One region of the Thalassotalea atypica genome, then DNA from elsewhere that is predicted to be linked to it. Evidence: predicted binding sites of a transcription regulator. Region 1 holds the regulator's gene; each other region holds the start of a gene.

The links. The regulator sigma-54, encoded in region 1, starts transcription at its own class of promoters, with help from an activator protein. The targets are predictions, from matches to a motif close to GTTGGCACGNNNNTNGNNT.
Region 2: flgF (flagellar basal-body rod protein FlgF) is a predicted target of sigma-54. The motif match lies at 1,324-1,342, and genes of this name have one in related genera.
Region 3: glnK (P-II family nitrogen regulator) is a predicted target of sigma-54. The motif match lies at 2,732-2,750, and genes of this name have one in related genera.

Annotation. Positions count from the first base shown of each region.
Region 1 is NZ_AP027364.1:713,496-719,837, reverse strand. It holds gene mgtE (magnesium transporter) at 1-250, opposite strand, end outside; gene QUE03_RS03340 (HPr family phosphocarrier protein) at 450-725, opposite strand; gene rapZ (RNase adapter RapZ) at 731-1,585, opposite strand; gene ptsN (PTS IIA-like nitrogen regulatory protein PtsN) at 1,582-2,043, opposite strand; gene hpf (ribosome hibernation promoting factor) at 2,046-2,333, opposite strand; gene QUE03_RS03320 (RNA polymerase factor sigma-54) at 2,366-3,874, opposite strand; gene lptB (LPS export ABC transporter ATP-binding protein) at 3,927-4,658, opposite strand; gene lptA (lipopolysaccharide transport periplasmic protein LptA) at 4,662-5,120, opposite strand; gene lptC (LPS export ABC transporter periplasmic protein LptC) at 5,152-5,718, opposite strand; gene kdsC (3-deoxy-manno-octulosonate-8-phosphatase KdsC) at 5,715-6,263, opposite strand; gene QUE03_RS03295 (KpsF/GutQ family sugar-phosphate isomerase) at 6,263-6,342, opposite strand, start outside.
Region 2 is NZ_AP027364.1:857,657-863,998, forward strand. It holds gene flgE (flagellar hook protein FlgE) at 1-1,251, shown strand, start outside; gene flgF (flagellar basal-body rod protein FlgF) at 1,377-2,120, shown strand; gene flgG (flagellar basal-body rod protein FlgG) at 2,145-2,933, shown strand; gene flgH (flagellar basal body L-ring protein FlgH) at 2,949-3,632, shown strand; gene QUE03_RS04020 (flagellar basal body P-ring protein FlgI) at 3,665-4,762, shown strand; gene flgJ (flagellar assembly peptidoglycan hydrolase FlgJ) at 4,786-5,787, shown strand; gene flgK (flagellar hook-associated protein FlgK) at 5,838-6,342, shown strand, end outside.
Region 3 is NZ_AP027364.1:3,899,533-3,905,874, reverse strand. It holds gene QUE03_RS17590 (DUF2797 domain-containing protein) at 1-693, shown strand, start outside; gene QUE03_RS17585 (HDOD domain-containing protein) at 863-1,711, shown strand; gene QUE03_RS17580 (potassium channel family protein) at 1,782-2,501, opposite strand; gene glnK (P-II family nitrogen regulator) at 2,781-3,119, shown strand; gene QUE03_RS17570 (ammonium transporter) at 3,155-4,399, shown strand; gene QUE03_RS17565 (Dyp-type peroxidase) at 4,592-5,518, shown strand; gene argR (transcriptional regulator ArgR) at 5,578-6,051, opposite strand; gene mdh (malate dehydrogenase) at 6,296-6,342, shown strand, end outside.

The DNA.
Region 1 (6,342 bases):
TGCTTTTTAAGATCCCTTTGCGAACTTCTTCACTAAGTTCTTCTAATACTTCACCATGATGATCAGGATCGATTAACTGCCATAAAACCGATCGGCTTTTAGCTGTCGAAGATTCAAGAATAAGGGCAATATCAAAGGGCGGTAATTTCTGAAGCAATTTACGCACATAGACAAACATTCCGCTACCAAGTGCTTCATTGACTTGTAGCAGACGTTGCTGATTGTATTCTTGTTCTGAAATTTCCGGCATAAATCACCCTGTACCGTAATAGATCGTCCCTATTGAAATAGGCATATCTATTAACATTTGAAACGATAAGTGTGGAATTTGAGCGTTTAACGCAATAAAGCTGTTCTAAAAAACCAGGAGAGAATACGTCAAAGCTTAATGCAAGTGTATCTTAAATAAGTGGTTTTTTACAGTAGTTATTTTTGTGCTGGAAGGTGTTTTATTCAGCCTCATCAAACTTTTCATTGATTAGCTGACAAATACTTTCACAGGCTAATTGAGCATCTTCACCTGTAGCAATAACTGTGACTTTTTTACCTTGTGCGCCAGCCAATAACATCAGCGCCATAATACTTGTCGCATCAGCATTATTGCCTTCAAGCTCAAGGTGCACTTTCGAGGAGAAATTTTGGCTTAACTGAACCAATTTTGTTGCGGCTCTGGCATGCAGCCCCAGCTTATTGGCTATAGTGACTTCTTTCTTGACTTGCGTCATGTAAGCTAACTCGACTTAACATTAAGATCACGATGGCGAGATTGAATGTCTTCGCGTTCCTTTCGGAAATTATTTGCTAGTAGTTCAGCAATATAAACCGAACGATGCTTTCCACCGGTGCACCCTATAGCGATAGTGACATAACTGCGATTATTTCGCTCAAGATGTGGCAACCACGTCATTAAAAAACTATTTATTTGCCAGACAAATTTAGTCACGATAGGCTCTCTATCAAGAAAATCTTTAACAGGTTGATCAAGTCCGGTTTGTCCCTTTAGCTCTTTATCCCAAAACGGATTAGGTAGAAAGCGGGCATCAAAAACGTAGTCAGCATCCTGTGGAATACCATGTTTAAAACCAAACGATTCAAACACTAACACCATAGCACCAGTTTTCTTGCCTAAAATTCGCTCACGGACAAGGTCTGATAATTGATGTGGAGATAATTGGCTAGTGTTGATGTATAAATCGGCGCGTGTTGCGATCGGCTCAAGCAGCTTCTTTTCCAAAGATATTGCTTGATCAAGTGCCATATTTTTTCTGATTAACGGGTGTAAGCGTCTTGTTTCACTGAAACGACGAATAAGATCACTGTCATTAGCGTCAAGGTACAATATGGTCAGTTCAACCGCTGACGGCAAATACTCAATGATTTCTTTAATATCATTAGGATCAGCAGGTAAATTACGAACATCAAGACTGACGGCTACGGTATCATATTCATTGATAACGGTATGTGTAAGTGCTGGGAGTAGATTAACAGGAATATTATCAACGCAATAATAACCTAAATCTTCTAGAACTCTAAGTGCGACAGATTTCCCTGAACCTGAGCGACCACTAAGAATAATCAGTTTCATGTAATTTCACTCGTATTTGAAATCAGTTCAAATAACGCTTCATTTGAGGAGCTTTTTCTAATTTGTTTACAGAGTTTTTTATTACTTAAAAGCCGAGCAATACTTTGTAATGTAGATAAATGTTCTTTACAACAATCTTCTGGGACAAACAGAGCAACAAAAATATCCACAGCGCGATTATCTATCGCATCAAAACTCAATGCTTGTTCCGTGGTTAAAAACACCGCAATAACTTGAGAGGTTTTGCTCAACCGTCCATGAGGTATAGCGATACCATTGCCAATACCTGTACTGCCCATCTTTTCTCGTTCCATCAGGCTTTCAAGCAGCTCAAATTTAGTGTGTTCTGGGATTTTATTGGTAGCAATACTACAAATATGTTCAAGAATTCGTTTTTTGCTATTGAGTGGAACTGCACATTGAGTGCAGTCCACAGTTAAGATATCTTGCAACTTCATGATTAATGTTGTGTGATTTTGCCTTTATATTTTAGAATTTGGCGATCTAATTTATCGATAAGTCCATCAATTGAAGCATACATGTCGTGATTATCAGCTTTTGCATGAACCTCACTCCCGTTTAAATGAACGGTCGCTTCCGCAACTTGATTTAGTTTTTCTACAGTTAAAACAACATAGACGTTATTAATGTGGTCAAAATGTCGCTCTAATTTAGCGAACTTAGAGTTAACATACTCACGCATTGATTGAGTGATTTCGACGTGGTGACCTGTAAGATTAATTTGCATAAGCGGAAATCCTTATGTTGTTGAATAAAGGCTTAAAGTAAGCTCTTTCTTTGGTTAGATGGAGGAATAGACAAAGATTCTCGATATTTGGCTATCGTTCTTCTGGCAACATTAATACCTTGTTCTGCAAGCAGCTCTGCCATTTTACTATCGCTCAATGGTTTAGCCGGCGTTTCTGCCGAGACGAGTTTCTTGATTAAAGCTCTTATTGCCGTCGATGAACATTCTCCTCCGTTTTCGGTACTTACGTGACTTGAGAAGAAGTATTTAAGTTCAAAAATCCCTCTCGGAGTGTGCATGTATTTTTGTGTAGTTACACGGGAAATTGTTGATTCATGCATATCAACAGCTTCAGCGATATCGTTAAGCACCATAGGACGCATTGCCTCTGGGCCATACTCAAAAAAACCTTGCTGACGTTGGACAATACAATTTGATACTTTCAATAATGTATCGTTTCTACTTTCTAAACTTTTAATAAACCACTTAGCTTCTTGGAGGTTTGAACGGATGAATTGGTTATCATCTGAAGACTTCATGGTTTTAGTTAATGCTGCATATTGCTGGTTAATGGACAAACGCGGTGCAGTACTTGGATTTAATTCAACAACCCAACGACCATTTTTCTTTTCAACAGATACATCAGGAATTACGTATTGGTCATCGCCTTGTACAATTGCATCACCAGGGCGAGGGTTTAACGTTTGAATCAAACGCAAAGCTTCTCGAAGCTGTTCTTCCTTCAAACGAGCCTTACGCATAATCTGACGATAGTCGCGATTGCCAAGTAAATCAATATGTTCTTTAATTATCAATTTCGCATCGCTAAGGTACGGCGTATTTTCGTCAAACTGATTTAATTGAATGGTCAAACACTCAGCTATTGTGCGCGCTGCAACCCCAATAGGGTCAAACATATTGATACGTTTTAATACCGCTTCAACTTCGTCAAGTTCTAAACCTTCAGTGCCTACGCTCTCCAACACTTCTTCGCTTGATACTGTCAAATAGCCTGCATCATCCACCGCATCAATAATGGCTGTAGCTATTGCTGAATCAGTTTCTGAAAAAGGGGTTAAATCCATTTGCCAACGTAAATGGTCTTGGATTGACTCGCTCGTTTCACCTTGGTAGGTAAAATCTTCTGAAGGGGCTGAAACACCGCCACTGGACACGCCGGCACTAAAACTGTCATCCCAAGTAGAGTCTACACTTAGCTCTTCAGGGATGTCGTTTTTTTCCATGACTTCTGTCGTACTGACTTCGTCATTGGTTGGTGTTGAATCTTCACTACCGTCTAACTGTGGAGCTTGTTCATTTTCCGCACTAGCAGAGTAAGACGCTTCTTCAATAGATGTGTCTTTTTCGTCTTGAGTTGACGGTACTGATTCATCCACTTCTAACAATGGATTGCTTTCCAATGCTTCTTGGATTTCTTGTTGCAAATCTAATGTCGACAATTGCAAAAGCTTTATCGCTTGTTGCAACTGTGGCGTCATTGTTAGTTGCTGTCCTATGCGGAGTTGCAGTGATGGGCGCATCTACGTTTATTGATTTCCTATTGTTGTAATCACGTTGCTAAGCACACTATTACTATAGCGTGAATTGTTCACCAAGGTACACATCCCTGACATGTTGATTCGCTAGAATTTGATCCGAATCACCTTCTGCAATAAGTTCACCATGACTAACTATATATGCATGCTCACAAACATCTAATGTTTCACGTACATTGTGGTCTGTGATCAAAATACCTATGCCACGATTTTTTAAGTGTAAAATGATTTTTTTAATATCGCCAACCGAAATTGGATCTACACCAGCAAATGGCTCATCCAATAAAATAAATTGAGGATCGGCAGCCAATGCCCTAGCTATTTCAACACGGCGTCGTTCACCACCCGATAAACTCATGCCTGTATTATCTGTTATATGGCCGATATTAAACTCTTCAACCAAATGTTCCAGTTTTTCTTGTCTTTGTACATCATCTAGATCTTTTCGAGTTTGCAAAATCGCCATGATATTGTCATGCACGGTCAGTTTTCGAAATATTGATGCTTCTTGTGGTAAGTAGCCTATTCCTCTCCTTGCACGATCGTGCATAGGTAATAAAGTAAGATCTTCACCGTTTAAAAAAATGGCACCGGCGTCGTTAGGTACTAGACCAACGATCATATAAAACGAGGTTGTTTTGCCTGCACCATTGGGGCCTAATAGGCCAACAATTTGACCTTGACTGACCTTTAAACTGACGTCTTTGACAACCCGACGACCTTTGTAAGACTTAGCAAGCCCTTTGGCCTCTAATGTAACTTCGCTCATTCGTTACTTTTTGTCCTTTGCTTTGGGTTTTAATATCGTGGTCACGGTTTCATCTGCACTACTGCCACTTTCTGCATTTAATTGTTCAGTTTGTGTGTTGTAGACAATTTTACTTCCTGTAACTTCACTACCTGCTTGACGTAAAACCGCATTACCTGAAATGGTGATAATGTAATTGAATGGCTCATATGTAATTTCGTCGGCTTCAAGGGTTATTTTTGTACCGTCTTCTAATTGTTGTTCAAAATGTGCTGGATTGCCTTTAGCCACATAGGTTTCTGTGTCATGGTCAATTTGGCTGTACACTTGAACCAGATCAGCCTTGATCGTCAAGGATCCTTGTGTAATGACGACATCGTCTAGATAACTCGCGATCTTATTTTTAAGATCACCTGCCTGACGCTTAGATTTAATTACAATCTCTCGCTCAAGATCATCCTTTGCTGCTTGTGCTGTTGTCATAAGGACCAAACTTGTGGTCATTATCACAATACTAGCCAGTAATTTTTTTATAAATTGTTTGTACATGCTCAGTTAGTGTCATCTGTGTTGTATTAAGATCGATAATCAAGCCAGAGCCATACATAGTAAAATTTTTACCTTGAATCAAAATGGTCTGATCTGAACTAATAATGTTTGTATTTAAATCTAACTCTAAGTATTTGCAATGAATCTCTTGAATCAGACTATTTTCTTCTGTTGCCTTTAATATTACGCGATTTTTTAAAACGACACGATTGTTATTGTATAGAGTCGCTTCTTTTGCGCTGACTTTCCATGGTGCCGACTGATCTTTAGGGTATAACGTATAAAACGGCTGCTCAAATTTAGTTAAAGATACCCCTGAAAAATGCTCCATTTTGGTCGCTTGAATTTCATGAGATAACAGCCCTTCGCTATTAAAGAAATTGCTGTTTAAAGCTTCGGCAATAAAATCAGGCGTTAGTTCCTCATTTGATGTACCTTCTTGCTCAACCAAAGAAGCTCGCCATTGCACCGTACCGTAAATAGCGATGCTTACTAGTAAGACAATGAATGCCCAACTATAAAGGCGACTCATATGCTAGCGCCTTTGGCGTCCATTAGTGTTCCTTGTGATTGCATAATTAAATCACACAACTCCCTAACTGCACCAAAACCACCTCTTAAAAACGTCTGATAATTTGCTTTCGCGACAACTAGTGGATGTGCATCAGCTACCGCAACTCCTAAACCAACATGCTCAATACAAGGTAAATCAGGACAATCATCACCAATAAAGGCAACCTGCGTAGGTGTCAATCCAAGTTTGGTGATTAATTGCTGTAATGCAGGTAGCTTGTCTTCTTCCCCTTGTACGATATGCCCAACATTGAGTGCGGTCATTCTATTTTTCACAATAGCTGAGCGTCGTCCGGTAATGACTGCGACCTCAACACCACTTTTGACCAATGCTTTAATACCAAAACCATCTTTGGTGTGGAAAGCTTTTAGCTCTTCTCCATCATTGCCTAGATAAATGCGACCATCAGAAAAAACGCCGTCGACATCGCAAACCAATAACTTGATTTGCGCAGCCGCGTCTAGCACACTCGACTCCGCTTGCCCATACATGGTATTCGCCATTACAACACCCCAGATTTCAGTAGATCATGCATATTCATTGCACCAACAGGTTTATTGTTTTCATCAACAATGATAAGGC
Region 2 (6,342 bases), 140 kb from region 1:
TTTGTCGATGTTTATGCAGCATCACTACTTGCTGGTGGTAAAACTAAAGTAGGTGATGGTGTACTGACCGCAGACGTTGCTCAGCAATTTGCACAAGGTAGTATAAAATTTACCAATAATGCATTGGATTTGGCGATAACCGGCAATGGCTTTTTTGCCACTGTACCGGAAATTGATAGTTTAGAAAAAACGTACACTCGTGCCGGTGAATTTAAGTTGAACGCCGATAACTTTGTGGTGAATTCAAGTGGAGGTCATTTACTTGGTTTTCCTGTTAACCCTGATGGCTCATCCTCATCGGTAGCGTTGAGTACCGCAGAGCCCATTCGTATTCCAACAGCCTCTGGGGCACCTCAGCAAACCGGTGAAGTTGATATCCGAATGAATTTACCTGCTGGAGATGCATATATCACTGCTGCACCTGTTGGCTTTGATCCGACAGATCCTTTAACTTTCAACCATTCTACGTCAATAACGATATTTGATTCTTTAGGTGATAGCCACATTATGACCTATTACTTTGTTAAGGAAGATCCTGCGGTAACTCCAGCGACAAGTGAATGGACAATGTATACCGCAGTCGATGGTATTATGGTGGATGTGCCAGGGGGTACAAATAATATTGCCAACCCTACATTGGCTAACGATCCTGGCGGCCCAGCAACAATAAATGGCGCTACGCTGAGCTTTAGCTCTGGTGGTGATTTTGTTGCACAAAGCCCAGCTTTGATTACGACTGCCGCACTTAATGCAAACATATTGACTAATGGTGCAGATACAACACAAACAGTGATAGTAGATTTCAACCTTGATACTGCTGGACCTAACCCAAATGAACCTACTCAGTTTGCTTCAAATTTTGAGGTGACAAGTTTGGAGCAAGATGGTTTAGCTGTAGGTCGTTTAACAGGTTTAGATATTGACGCTGATGGTTTAGTCCGTGCAACGTACAGTAACGGTACATCTGAGCCATTATCGCGTATTGCCCTTGTAAATTTTGCTAATAATCAAGGCTTGACTCAAGTTGGAGGAACTTCATGGAAGGAAAGTTTAGTATCTGGCGAGCCTTTAGCCGGTGAAGGTGGTTCAGGCACGTTTGGTACAATAAATTCGTCAGCATTAGAACAATCGAACGTTAATTTAACCTCAGAGTTAATCGATTTGATTTCTGCGCAACGAAACTTCCAAGCGAACTCCCGTTCTTTAGAAGTAGATAATCAGTTGAACCAAACGATTCTACAAATTCGTTAACAATAGCTAATATTCCATTTTAAAAGGCTTAAACTGTTTTGTTTAAGCCTTTTTTATTGTCCATGGTATTAGTATGGCATCAGTATTGCATTTATCTATTCATAACAGTTTAACTAGGATTCACTATGGATAAGATGCTCTATGTTGCGATGAGTGGTGCTAAGCAAAACATGCATGCCTTATCAGTGACAGCAAACAACTTAGCCAACGCCAAAACTACGGGTTTTAAAGCCGATTTAGCGCAGGCGAGAACCATGCAGGCCTTCGGCGAAGGCATGCCAACCCGTGTGTTTGCTATGACTGAACGTGCCAGCCAAAATTTTGACAGCGGTTCACTCTTGTCCACCGGTCGAGATCTAGATATTGCCATAGAAGGTGATGGTTGGTTTGCCGTGCAAACTGCTGATGGTAGTGAAGCATATACCCGAGCGGGTCACTTAAAACTTACAGATACCGGCGCATTAGAAACCAATAACGGCGATTTAGTCTTAGGTGAAAGTGGACCTATATTTTTGCCGTTGCCAGTTAGAAATATTCAAATATCACAAGACGGTAGCATCATGGTCCAGCCTGAAGGGGCCCCATCAACCATACAAGATGAGGTTGCGCGACTTAAGTTGGTGAGACCAGACGTTACAATGATTGAAAAAAGCAACGATGGCTTATATCGGCGAAAAGATGGTGCGAATGAACCCGCAGACATCACAGTTAAAGTACAAAGTGGCATGCTTGAATCAAGCAATGTTAGTCCTGTCAACGAAATGACCGATATGATAGCCATGCAACGACAATTTGAAATGCATCTAAAGCTAATGAAAACAGCTGAAGAGATGGATGAACGTGGCTCTGCATTATTGCGTGCATACTAATTAAATATTTTATTGAGGTGATTTATGAACCCAGCATTATGGATCAGTAAAACAGGCTTAGATGCACAAACAAAAGACATTGCAGTTATTTCAAATAACTTAGCGAATGCGAGTACGGTTGGCTTTAAGAAAAGCCGAGCTGTATTTGAAGATTTACTTTATCAAAACATTAATCAGCCTGGCGGGCGCACGTCTCAAGATACCGAAGCTCCATCAGGTTTAATGTTAGGTGCAGGTACCAAAGTAGTTGCGACGCAAAAAATTCACAGTCAAGGTGATATGGTCACTACGGACAATCAGCTTGATTTAATGATTCAAGGTGAGGGATTTTTTGAAATCCTTTTACCTGATGGTTCATCATCGTATACGCGTAATGGTCAGTTCACTATGGATGAAGAGGGTAACGTAGTTACCCCAGGTGCAGGTTACCAATTGCAGCCACAAATCACTATTCCGGAAGACGCAACATCTATTAACGTTTCTCAAGACGGCGAAGTGTCCGTTCGTATTCAAGGGCAAGCTGAAAATGCGGTCGTTGGGCAAATCAATACGGTTAATTTTGTTAATCCAACGGGTTTAGAGCCTGTTGGACAAAACTTATTTGTTGAAACAGCCGTTTCAGGAGCACCACAAGAGGGAACGCCTGGGCTTGAAGGATACGGGATGTTAGTTCAAGGCGCGTTAGAAACATCAAACGTAAACACTACGGAAGAATTGGTTAACTTAATTGAATCTCAGCGTATTTATGAAATGAATTCAAAAGTGATTTCAGCTGTAGATCAAATGTTAAGTTACATTAACCAACAACTTTAGCTTTAAGGGGGGCATATGAACAAACTCATCTCAAGCTTATTTATTGCATCTGTGCTTTGTGGTTGCGCTTCGCCTCAACAAGCGAAAATTTTACCTGATGATCCTGATTTTGCGCCTATTTTGCCTGAAGCTGAAGAAGACTCAGTGATTCCAACGGGTTCTCTATTTAAAGTTAACTACGTTAATAATATTTATTCAGACTCTAAAGCACATCGAGTTGGCGACATAATTTCAGTGGTGCTAAGTGAAAGCACACAGGCAAAGAAAAATGCTAAAACAGAACTGAAAAAAGAAAACAGTGCCAACTTACAGCCAATCACAGGCTTTGGTGGTACTCCAATAAACTTCAAAGGTGACTCAATACAATTTGGTTTAGACCAAGAGTCTGATTTTAAAGGTGATTCAAAATCAGATCAGGGTAATAGTTTAAGCGGTAACATTTCTGTTCACGTGTTACGCGTTTTACCTAACGGTAATTTAATGATCCGTGGTGAGAAATGGATGACGTTGAACAACGGTGATGAGTACATCAGACTCACCGGTATTATCAGACCGTTAGACATTAAATCGGATAATACGATTTTGTCACAAAAAATTGCTAATGCACGCATTCAGTATGCCGGTACAGGAACTTTTGCTGACGTTCAAGAACAAGGCTGGTTGACTAAGTTTTTTAACAGCTCTTGGTGGCCGTTGTAGCTTATAGGTATATGAGGAGTATCTAAATGAAAATGTTAGTAAAATCATTACTAATCTCGGTATCTATAACTTTACTGTGTCTCTCAAATTCTGCATTAGCACAACGAGTTAAAGACTTGGCAGATGTACAAGGTGTGCGTTCAAACCAACTTATCGGTTACGGTCTCGTGGTAGGCTTGCCGGGCACAGGTGAGCAAAGTCCTTTTACTGAGCAAAGCTTTAAAACCATGCTCAGCAATTTCGGCATTACTATGCCGCAAAATTTAAAGCCAAAAATCAAAAACGTTGCTGCTGTTGCCGTTCATGCTGAATTACCCGCATTTGCAAAACCAGGTCAAAAAATCGATATCACGGTTTCTTCGATGGGCAGTGCACAAAGCTTAAGAGGCGGCACACTATTGCAAACTATTCTGATGGGGCTTGACGGCAATGCTTATGCCGTTGCACAGGGCAGCTTAGTGGTCAGTGGCTTAGGGGCTGAAGGGTTAGATGGCTCTAAAATAGTTGTTAACACGCCTACCGTTGGCCGTATTCCAAATGGTGCTATGGTCGAGCGAGAAGTTAAATCTCCTTTTACAAGTGGTGATCACATCACGTTGAACTTACGCAGCTCTGATTTTACTACCGCAAAACGATTAGCTGATACTATCAATGATTTTGTCGCAGGAACGGCAAGGGCCGTGGACGCAACCTCAATTAAAGTATCTGCGCCAAGAGATGCCTCAGACCGCGTTAGTTTCCTGTCTATGCTCGAGAATCTAGAGTTTGAACCGGATACACCTTCTGCGAAAGTGATTGTAAACTCTCGTACAGGAACCATAGTTATTGGCTCAGAAGTGCGCTTGCTTGCCGCTGCAATTACCCATGGCGGAATTACAGTGACTATTAATGAGCAACAGGATGTGTCACAACCAGATGCATTTGCAGAAGGGGATACAGTATTAACCAATAATTCAGTAGTTGACGTTAACCAAAACGATTCTCGCATGTTTGTATTTAACCCCGGTGTGACATTAGATACCTTGGTCAGAGCCATAAATGATGTGGGGGCGGGACCAGGAGATGTGATGGCCATTCTTGAAGCATTAGAGCAAGCTGGCGCATTGCGCGGTGAGCTGATCATTATTTAAAGCGAAAAGGCTGGGTGATGACAATGGATACTAAATTAGCAGACGCACGCAACTTTCTTGATTTAAACGGTTTAAACTCAATCCGTGAACAATCTCGTGGTGACGATAAGGCATCAAAGGATGCAGCGTTAAAAGAAGCTGCTCAGCAATTTGAAGGTATCTTCATGCAAATGTTGCTCAAAAGTATGCGCCAAGCTGAAGATGTTCTTGCATCAGATAGTCCATTTAATTCACAAAGCACCAAGTTTTACCGCGATATGCAAGATCAACAAATGGCACTTGAAATGTCGACTAACGGCACTTTAGGTTTATCAGACTTAATCGTTCGTCAATTAGGTGGTGATGATAGCTTTACCTCTCGCTCGGTGTTGCGTACTGAGAATAATGATTTTAGTGTTAGAAATGCACAAGTTAATGCGAAAAGCGGTGAGCTGGATCAATTGGCTCAGCAGTTTTTCAATCTCGGACAAGCGTCAAATAATCGTCATCAAAATAACTCAAATGCGGTTGAGGCTAACGAGCAAACCAAAAAAGACGTGTCAAATTCTCCTCAATATAAAGATCCTAAGGATTTTGTCACCGCGCTTTCAAGTTCTGCGAAAAACGTACAGCAATCCCTTGGGGTACCATTTGAGGTTGTAATCGCTCAAGCGGCCTTAGAAACTGGCTGGGGACAGAAAATTATTAAAAATAGCGAAGGCCAAAGCTCAAATAATTTGTTTAATATTAAAGCCGACCAACGATGGGGAGGCGATAAAACAAGTAAGGAAACACTTGAATATGAGCAAGGCACGTTGGTGAAGAAAAATGAGCCATTTCGAGTATATCAAACCATAGAAGACAGCCTCTCCGACTATGTTTCTTTTTTATCCACTGGTGAGCGTTATCAGGATGCATTATCAAAACCAGACAATGTGGAACACTTTCTGCATGGATTACAGAAAGCAGGTTATGCGACCGATCCCAATTACGCGAATAAAATTTTAGGGACATTACGTAAAGTCACAAGCCTGCTCTCTGACTAAATGTAGCGCAAAGGTTTCGAGCGATTTCGAGACTTTTAGGAGTGTAGGACATGTCTATCAATTTGTACCAAACTGGCGTCAGCGGTTTATTAGCGGCGCAGCAACAGTTGGCTACAACTGGCCACAACATTGCCAATGTAAATACTGAGGGATACAACCGTCAGCGTGCTGAGCAACAAGCTGCAGTTGGAGACCCTTTTGGTAACAACTTTCTTGGTTCTGGTACGTACATTCAAGACGTTACGCGCATTTATAATCAATTTTCCTATAAAGAACAGTTGTTAGCTACTAGTACTCTAGGTGGCGCAGAATCATCACATGAAAGCTTAAATCAATTGAATGAAATTATGAGCTTTTCTGGAAATGCGGTGATGAATTCAATTGATCGATTTTATCAAGCCGTTAACGGTATTGCCGACAACCCCAGTGATTTGGGACTACGCAGTATTGCACTAACCCAAGCTGAAATTTTGGCGTCGGATTTTAATTCACTGAACGAAAACTTTGATCAACTAGAAAAATCTAATAACGGTGAAATAGATCAAATTGCTAAGC
Region 3 (6,342 bases), 1.2 Mb from region 1:
GGCGAAATTCGATGCCGTCACTGCAATCGTAAAACCAAAAAAAGCTATTCCCAGGGTTTTTGCTTTCCATGCATGCAAAAATTAGCGCAATGCGATATGTGTATTATGAAACCCGAAACTTGTCATTACGACAAAGGCACATGCCGAGAGCCAGAGTGGGCAGAAACCCATTGCATGACTTCACACTATGTGTACCTTGCTAATACTTCAGGTTTAAAAGTCGGTATCACCCGAGGAACACAGGTCCCAACGCGCTGGATAGATCAAGGCGCAACACAAGCTTTGCCGATCTTTAGAGTGAGCACAAGGTTGCAATCTGGCTTGGTTGAAACGGCGTTAGCAGAATTTATTGCTGATAAAACTAATTGGCGCGCTATGTTAAAAGGCTCAGCAGAAGATATTGATTTAAAAGCAAAATCCTCAGAGTTGATTCCATTAATAGAGCAACGCCTAGCGCAAATTAAATTGCAGTTCGGTGAAGAAGCTGTCGAGAGATTGGATGAAGATGTAGTTAATCTGCACTTTCCAGTTGAACGTTATTTAAGCAAAATAAGTTCATTTAATTTTGATAAAACCCCAGAGGTATCTGGTGAGCTTATTGGTATTAAAGGACAGTATTTGATCTTGGATTCTGGTGTGATCAATATTCGAAAATTCGGTTCATATCATGTTAGTGCTGAGTATGGTCAATAAATAATTTATTTTTCATGAATATGTCTATACTAAGCTGTATGTAATGTAGTAGAAATTAACCGTTATATTTTTGAATATCTTCTATCAGTTGTCGTTATAAGAAGTCGTATTTTTAGCTGGTTGAATAATATTCATGCATTAAAAAGCTTACTAATTTAGGATCTCCTTTATGAATGCTGTTGATTTTGCTAAGCAAGCAAATGAAATTTTTGTACTTTCGGATTCGTTTATCAGGATCAAAGAGCTTATCGATGATGAAACATCGACCATTGATGACATTGCTGATGTCATCATTATCGATCCTGCCTTGTCCGGTACTATCTTAAAACTAGCTAATAGTTCTTTTTTCAATTACCCCGGTAAAATAGACACAATTGCTAAAGCCGTGTTGGTTCTCGGGATCACCGAAGTATATAACTTAGTGATTGCGTATTTTACCACAGAAGCATTCAAAGCAATCCAAGCACCGGCGGATTATTTGGAAGAGTTTTGGGAACAAAGTGTTGATTGTGCATTATTAGTGAAATATTTAGGTGGTGAGCTCAAAGTACCTAATTCTGAAAGATTATTTATTTTAGGCTTGTTACACAATCTAGGAGAACTCATTGTTAAACAATTAGCGCCTGCGAAAGTAGAAGCATGTGCGGTGAATGACAAGCTTGAAATCATGCCTTGGCAGCAGCAGCAAGAAGTACTAGGGTTCACTTTTGGGGATTGCTCAGCGGAATTGCTAAAACAATGGCAGTTACCATATAGCTTAATAGAGCCCATTCGCAATCAAGACGACAGTGATTTACAAGATGTGAGTCAGGAAAGTAGCTTACTTTATATCGCCAAGCGTGTGATGTTAAACAGCAATAAATTTCCTAACATGCCGCTGGAAACATTTATTACGCCTGAGCAGCTTGTAAATTTTGACGTGGAAAGTACTTTGGTTAATTCTGCCGTTAATTATTGTAACATGGAACGTTTAGGTGTTTTGTCTGTATTGAAACCCAGCTCGGTGATGATTTATTAGTCATAGATAATTGTCATTTATTTTAAAGCCTATCAACAGATAGGCTTTTTTGTATGACCCAATATATCCGTTAATGGTTATTGCCTTCATTCGTTTCACTAATGTGATCTAACTTGAACTTCTGTCGTTTAGACATATGCGCCCCCACTAGGCTCGCCACTAAAATAGCCATGTAAAATTGACCAAAAATGGCTTGGAAATAGACCAGAAATCGCGTGATTGGAATTGCGGGAGATATATCTCCGTAACCCACTGTCGTTAAGGTAACGAATGAAAAATACATCAAGTCGGGATAAATAAAATACCATTTAGCATTCTGAGTTAGGCCATTAAATGCGTTGCTCCACATCAATTCAGATAGCGTATATAGCAAAGTCCAAATCAGGCCTAATAGTAAGTATAGGCAAATTGCGCCTATGATTTTATTACCATTTATTTCACCGGTGAAGATGACCTGCTTTGCTGTTTTCATTGCAGACACAATGAAAAATACCAACATCAGTAGTAAATGAGGGTAATACAAGCCTGCCTTGTCTAGCCAATAACCTGCCGCCGCGGCTACTACAATAGCCACAGGAAACAACGCCATCCTATTAATGAGGCGATGATTCGCATTAGTATTCCATACCGCAATCAGTAGAGTTACAACGGTAGATGACTGAACTAAGCGTTGAGCAGATGCATCAAAAAATTGCTGTGCTAAGGCTGAGCCAAAGGCTAACAAAACTAAGGCAAACATCAAGTAAATGAAATTATCTTGCTTGCTGATAAGCCGAGATGATTTATTCACGAAACCTCCTGTAAATCGCTGTATATCTTAATGAAATAGTACAGGTTCAACTTTACGATGAACTGGTTCCTTTTTACAACTAGTGTAGTCACTGTTAAACGAATTTCCTTCATTTGGTGCGCACAGCAACAATGCACTGACAATAAATTATTGCACCAAATTCGTGCGTGCAATTAGACGCCAGCTATAGTGAATCCTGCTAATGCATTGTTTTTAAATGATTAAAAATGATTGGCATAGTGATTGTAACTTGTACTAGAAAAACATAGAGGAATAATTATGAAGTTAGTAAATGCAATCATAAAGCCATTCAAACTGGATGATGTTAGAGAGGCTATCTCTGAAATTGGTGTTGAAGGTTTAACTGTCAGTGAAGTAAAAGGGTTTGGTCGTCAAAAAGGACACACTGAGTTATACCGTGGTGCCGAGTACCAAGTTGATTTTTTACCTAAAGTGAAATTAGAAATTGCTGTTAACTCAGACGTGGTTGATCGCTTAGTTGAAGCCATTTCTAAAGCCGCTTACACCGGGAAAATTGGTGACGGTAAAATCTTTGTTTACGACCTTCAACAGGCTGTACGTATTCGCACCGGCGAATTAGATACTCAAGCCATCTAAAGACCAAACTATTATAAGAATTTAAGGGGATAGAAATGGAAGAGTTAGCAAAAGTCACGACCACAGTATCAGAGTTGCGTTTCGCACTTGATACGTTTTATTTTTTAATTTCAGGTGCATTGGTCATGTGGATGGCAGCTGGTTTCGCTATGTTAGAAGCGGGCTTAGTTCGCTCTAAAAATACCACAGAAATTTTGACTAAAAACATTTGTTTATACGCTATTGCGTGTGTAATGTATTTATTAATTGGTTACAACATCATGTATGTTGATAACGCAGAGGGCGGCATTATTCCTTCATTAGGTGCTTTAATTGGCACTCAAGCTGAAGGCGCTGATCATTCTTTAGAATCAGACTTCTTTTTCCAAGTTGTATTCGTTGCTACGGCAATGTCGATAGTTTCGGGTGCAGTAGCTGAACGTATGAAGCTTTGGGCTTTCTTAGTATTCACTGTTGTTTTAACGGGTTTCATATACCCACTTGAAGGTTACTGGACATGGGGCGGTGGTTTCTTATCTGAAGCAGGTTTTAGTGACTTCGCAGGCTCTGGTATTGTTCACATGGCCGGTGCTGCAGCTGCATTAGCGGGTGTGTTATTACTAGGTGCTCGTAAAGGTAAATACGGTAAAAATGGTGAAGTTGTGCCAATTCCGGGCTCAAACATGCCATTAGCGACATTAGGTACGTTCATTTTATGGATGGGTTGGTTTGGCTTTAACGGTGGCTCTCAATTACTGCTTTCTGACGCAGAAAACGCAACAGCGGTAGGTCAAATCTTTCTAAACACTAACGCGGCAGCAGCAGCCGGTGCGGTAGCAGCGTTATTATTAAACAAAGCTATTTGGGGCAAAGCAGATTTAACAATGATTCTAAATGGCGCGTTAGCTGGTCTTGTAGCGATTACTGCTGACCCGCTTTCTCCTTCACCAATTGCCGCGTCGTTAATTGGTGCTTCAGCAGGTATTTTGGTTGTCTTCTCAATTGTTGGTTTGGACAAAATTAAGATTGATGATCCAGTAGGTGCAATCTCTGTTCACGGTGTTGTTGGTTTCTTTGGTGTCATGATTGTTCCACTAAATAATGGCGACGCATCATTTGGCGCTCAATTATATGGTTGTGCAGTAATCTTCGGTTGGGTATTCGCAGCGAGTATCGTTGTGTGGTCTATCTTGAAGAAAGTTATGGGTATTCGTGTTAGCGATGAAGATGAATACAACGGTGTTGATAAATCAGACTGTGGCATTGAGGCTTATCCTGAGTTTGTTTCAGTGAACAGCTAACCAAGCTAAACAATAATAAAAAACGGGGCTCAACTTCGCTGTTATATAAATGATAGGAATAACGGAGCCTCAATAATTCAAGCAGCTTTTCAGCTGCTTTTTTTTGCTTAAATGAATATAGATTAAGTATTTAGTAGAAAATATGGTTAGAATTAACCTAGAAAAGCAGTGTATAGGTTTTAGGTTAATATTATGGCAAGAGAACAGTTTGGTGTATGCGCAGAGCCGAATTTACATGGCACCTACTTATTGTTTAACGCAATGGATGATAAGAACGCATTTTTGCGTCAGGCGTTGTCTCGTTTACCGGCGATGATCGATCATTATGCAGAGCACTTTTCTGAAGCAAACCTTACCAGCGTAGTGGCCATAGGTGCAAACTACTGGGATGAACTATACCCTGAAGGACGACCCAAAGAGCTTACCTCATTTCCGATGATGCAATCTGACGATCGTATTGCCCCTGCAACAAGCGGTGATATTTATATTGAAGTGCGTAGCGATCGTGCAGATACAAACCATATTGTCAGCACTAAAATCTGTGAATTACTAGCGGACAGTGTAGATTTAATAGAGCAAACAAGAGCGTTTCGTTATTTAGATGGTCGTGACCTGACTGGTTTTGTCGATGGCACCGAAAACCCTCAAGGTCACCATAGACGTGATGTAGCGTTAGTAAAAGAAGAAGATGATGCGGAGTTTGCAGGTGGAAGTTACCTTCATATTCAACGCTATCGTCACAACATGAACCTATGGAATATGTTAAAGGAAAAAGCCCAAGAGGATGTCTTTGGTCGCACAAAAGTTGATAATATCGAATATGAAAGCGACGACAAAGCACCTACTGCCCATACAAAACGTACAGCATTAAAGGATGATGATGGTAATAGTATTGAAATTCTAAGGCAGAGCATGCCTTATGGTGATATGAAAACGCAGGGGTTGTTTTTTGTTTCTTACTGTCATTCATCAGAGCCTTTTACCATTATGCTCAAAAGTATGATACAAGGTGATGGTCAAGGTCATTTCGATCACATGCTGAAATACACAGAAGCACAAACGGGTGTAGCATTCTTTGCTCCCAGTTTAAACTTCTTAGCATCATTAGCTGAAGGCTAGTTACACAATAAAAAATCCGACTATTAAGTGCGGATTTTTCATTATTAAATCAACATTTCTTAGCCAAGATTTTTTAAAAAGAGCGCTTCAAGTTTCGCGATGGTTTGCTTGATTTGTTTCACATCTGTTGGTGCTATAAAGATCGTATCATCGCCAGCTATGGTACCTAACACACCGTCACTTTTACTGACGCTATCCAATAACCTAGCAATTAATTGAGCTGCACCTGGGCTGGTACGAATGATGATCATCACCTCATTATGTTCAATATCAAGCACAAGTTGCTTTAGCGGGCTTTTCGCGGTGGGCATCCCTAATTCGGCAGGCAAGCAATACACCATTTCTTGACGGGCATTACGGGTTCGTACTGCGCCATATTTGCTTAACATACGCGATACTTTAGATTGACTAATATTTTCAAAACCTTGGGTTTTGAGGGCGTCAACAATTTCGCCTTGTGAGCCAAACTGTTCTTGCTTTAATAAATCTTTAAATGCTTGTACAAGAGCTTCTTGTTTTTGTTGTGTTGACATAATGTTGTTCAAACTTCTTTAAATTCAAGATAGTGAAATCTTATACTTAGGTCGGATTTCATAATTTTTATAATACGCTATTCTGTATTGTATCAACTAATTCCGATTAATGCCTGATCCTTTATAAAGCTGAAGAAACTATGACCCGGCGTTTATCTTCCAATATTAATTGTGTTTTGATCGTTAATGTAATATCTTTTTGGCGACAATTATTTACGTAAATACTCAAATTCGGAGACATCCAATGAAAGTTGCAGTTCTAGGCGCAGCAGGCGGAATAGGCCAAGCGTT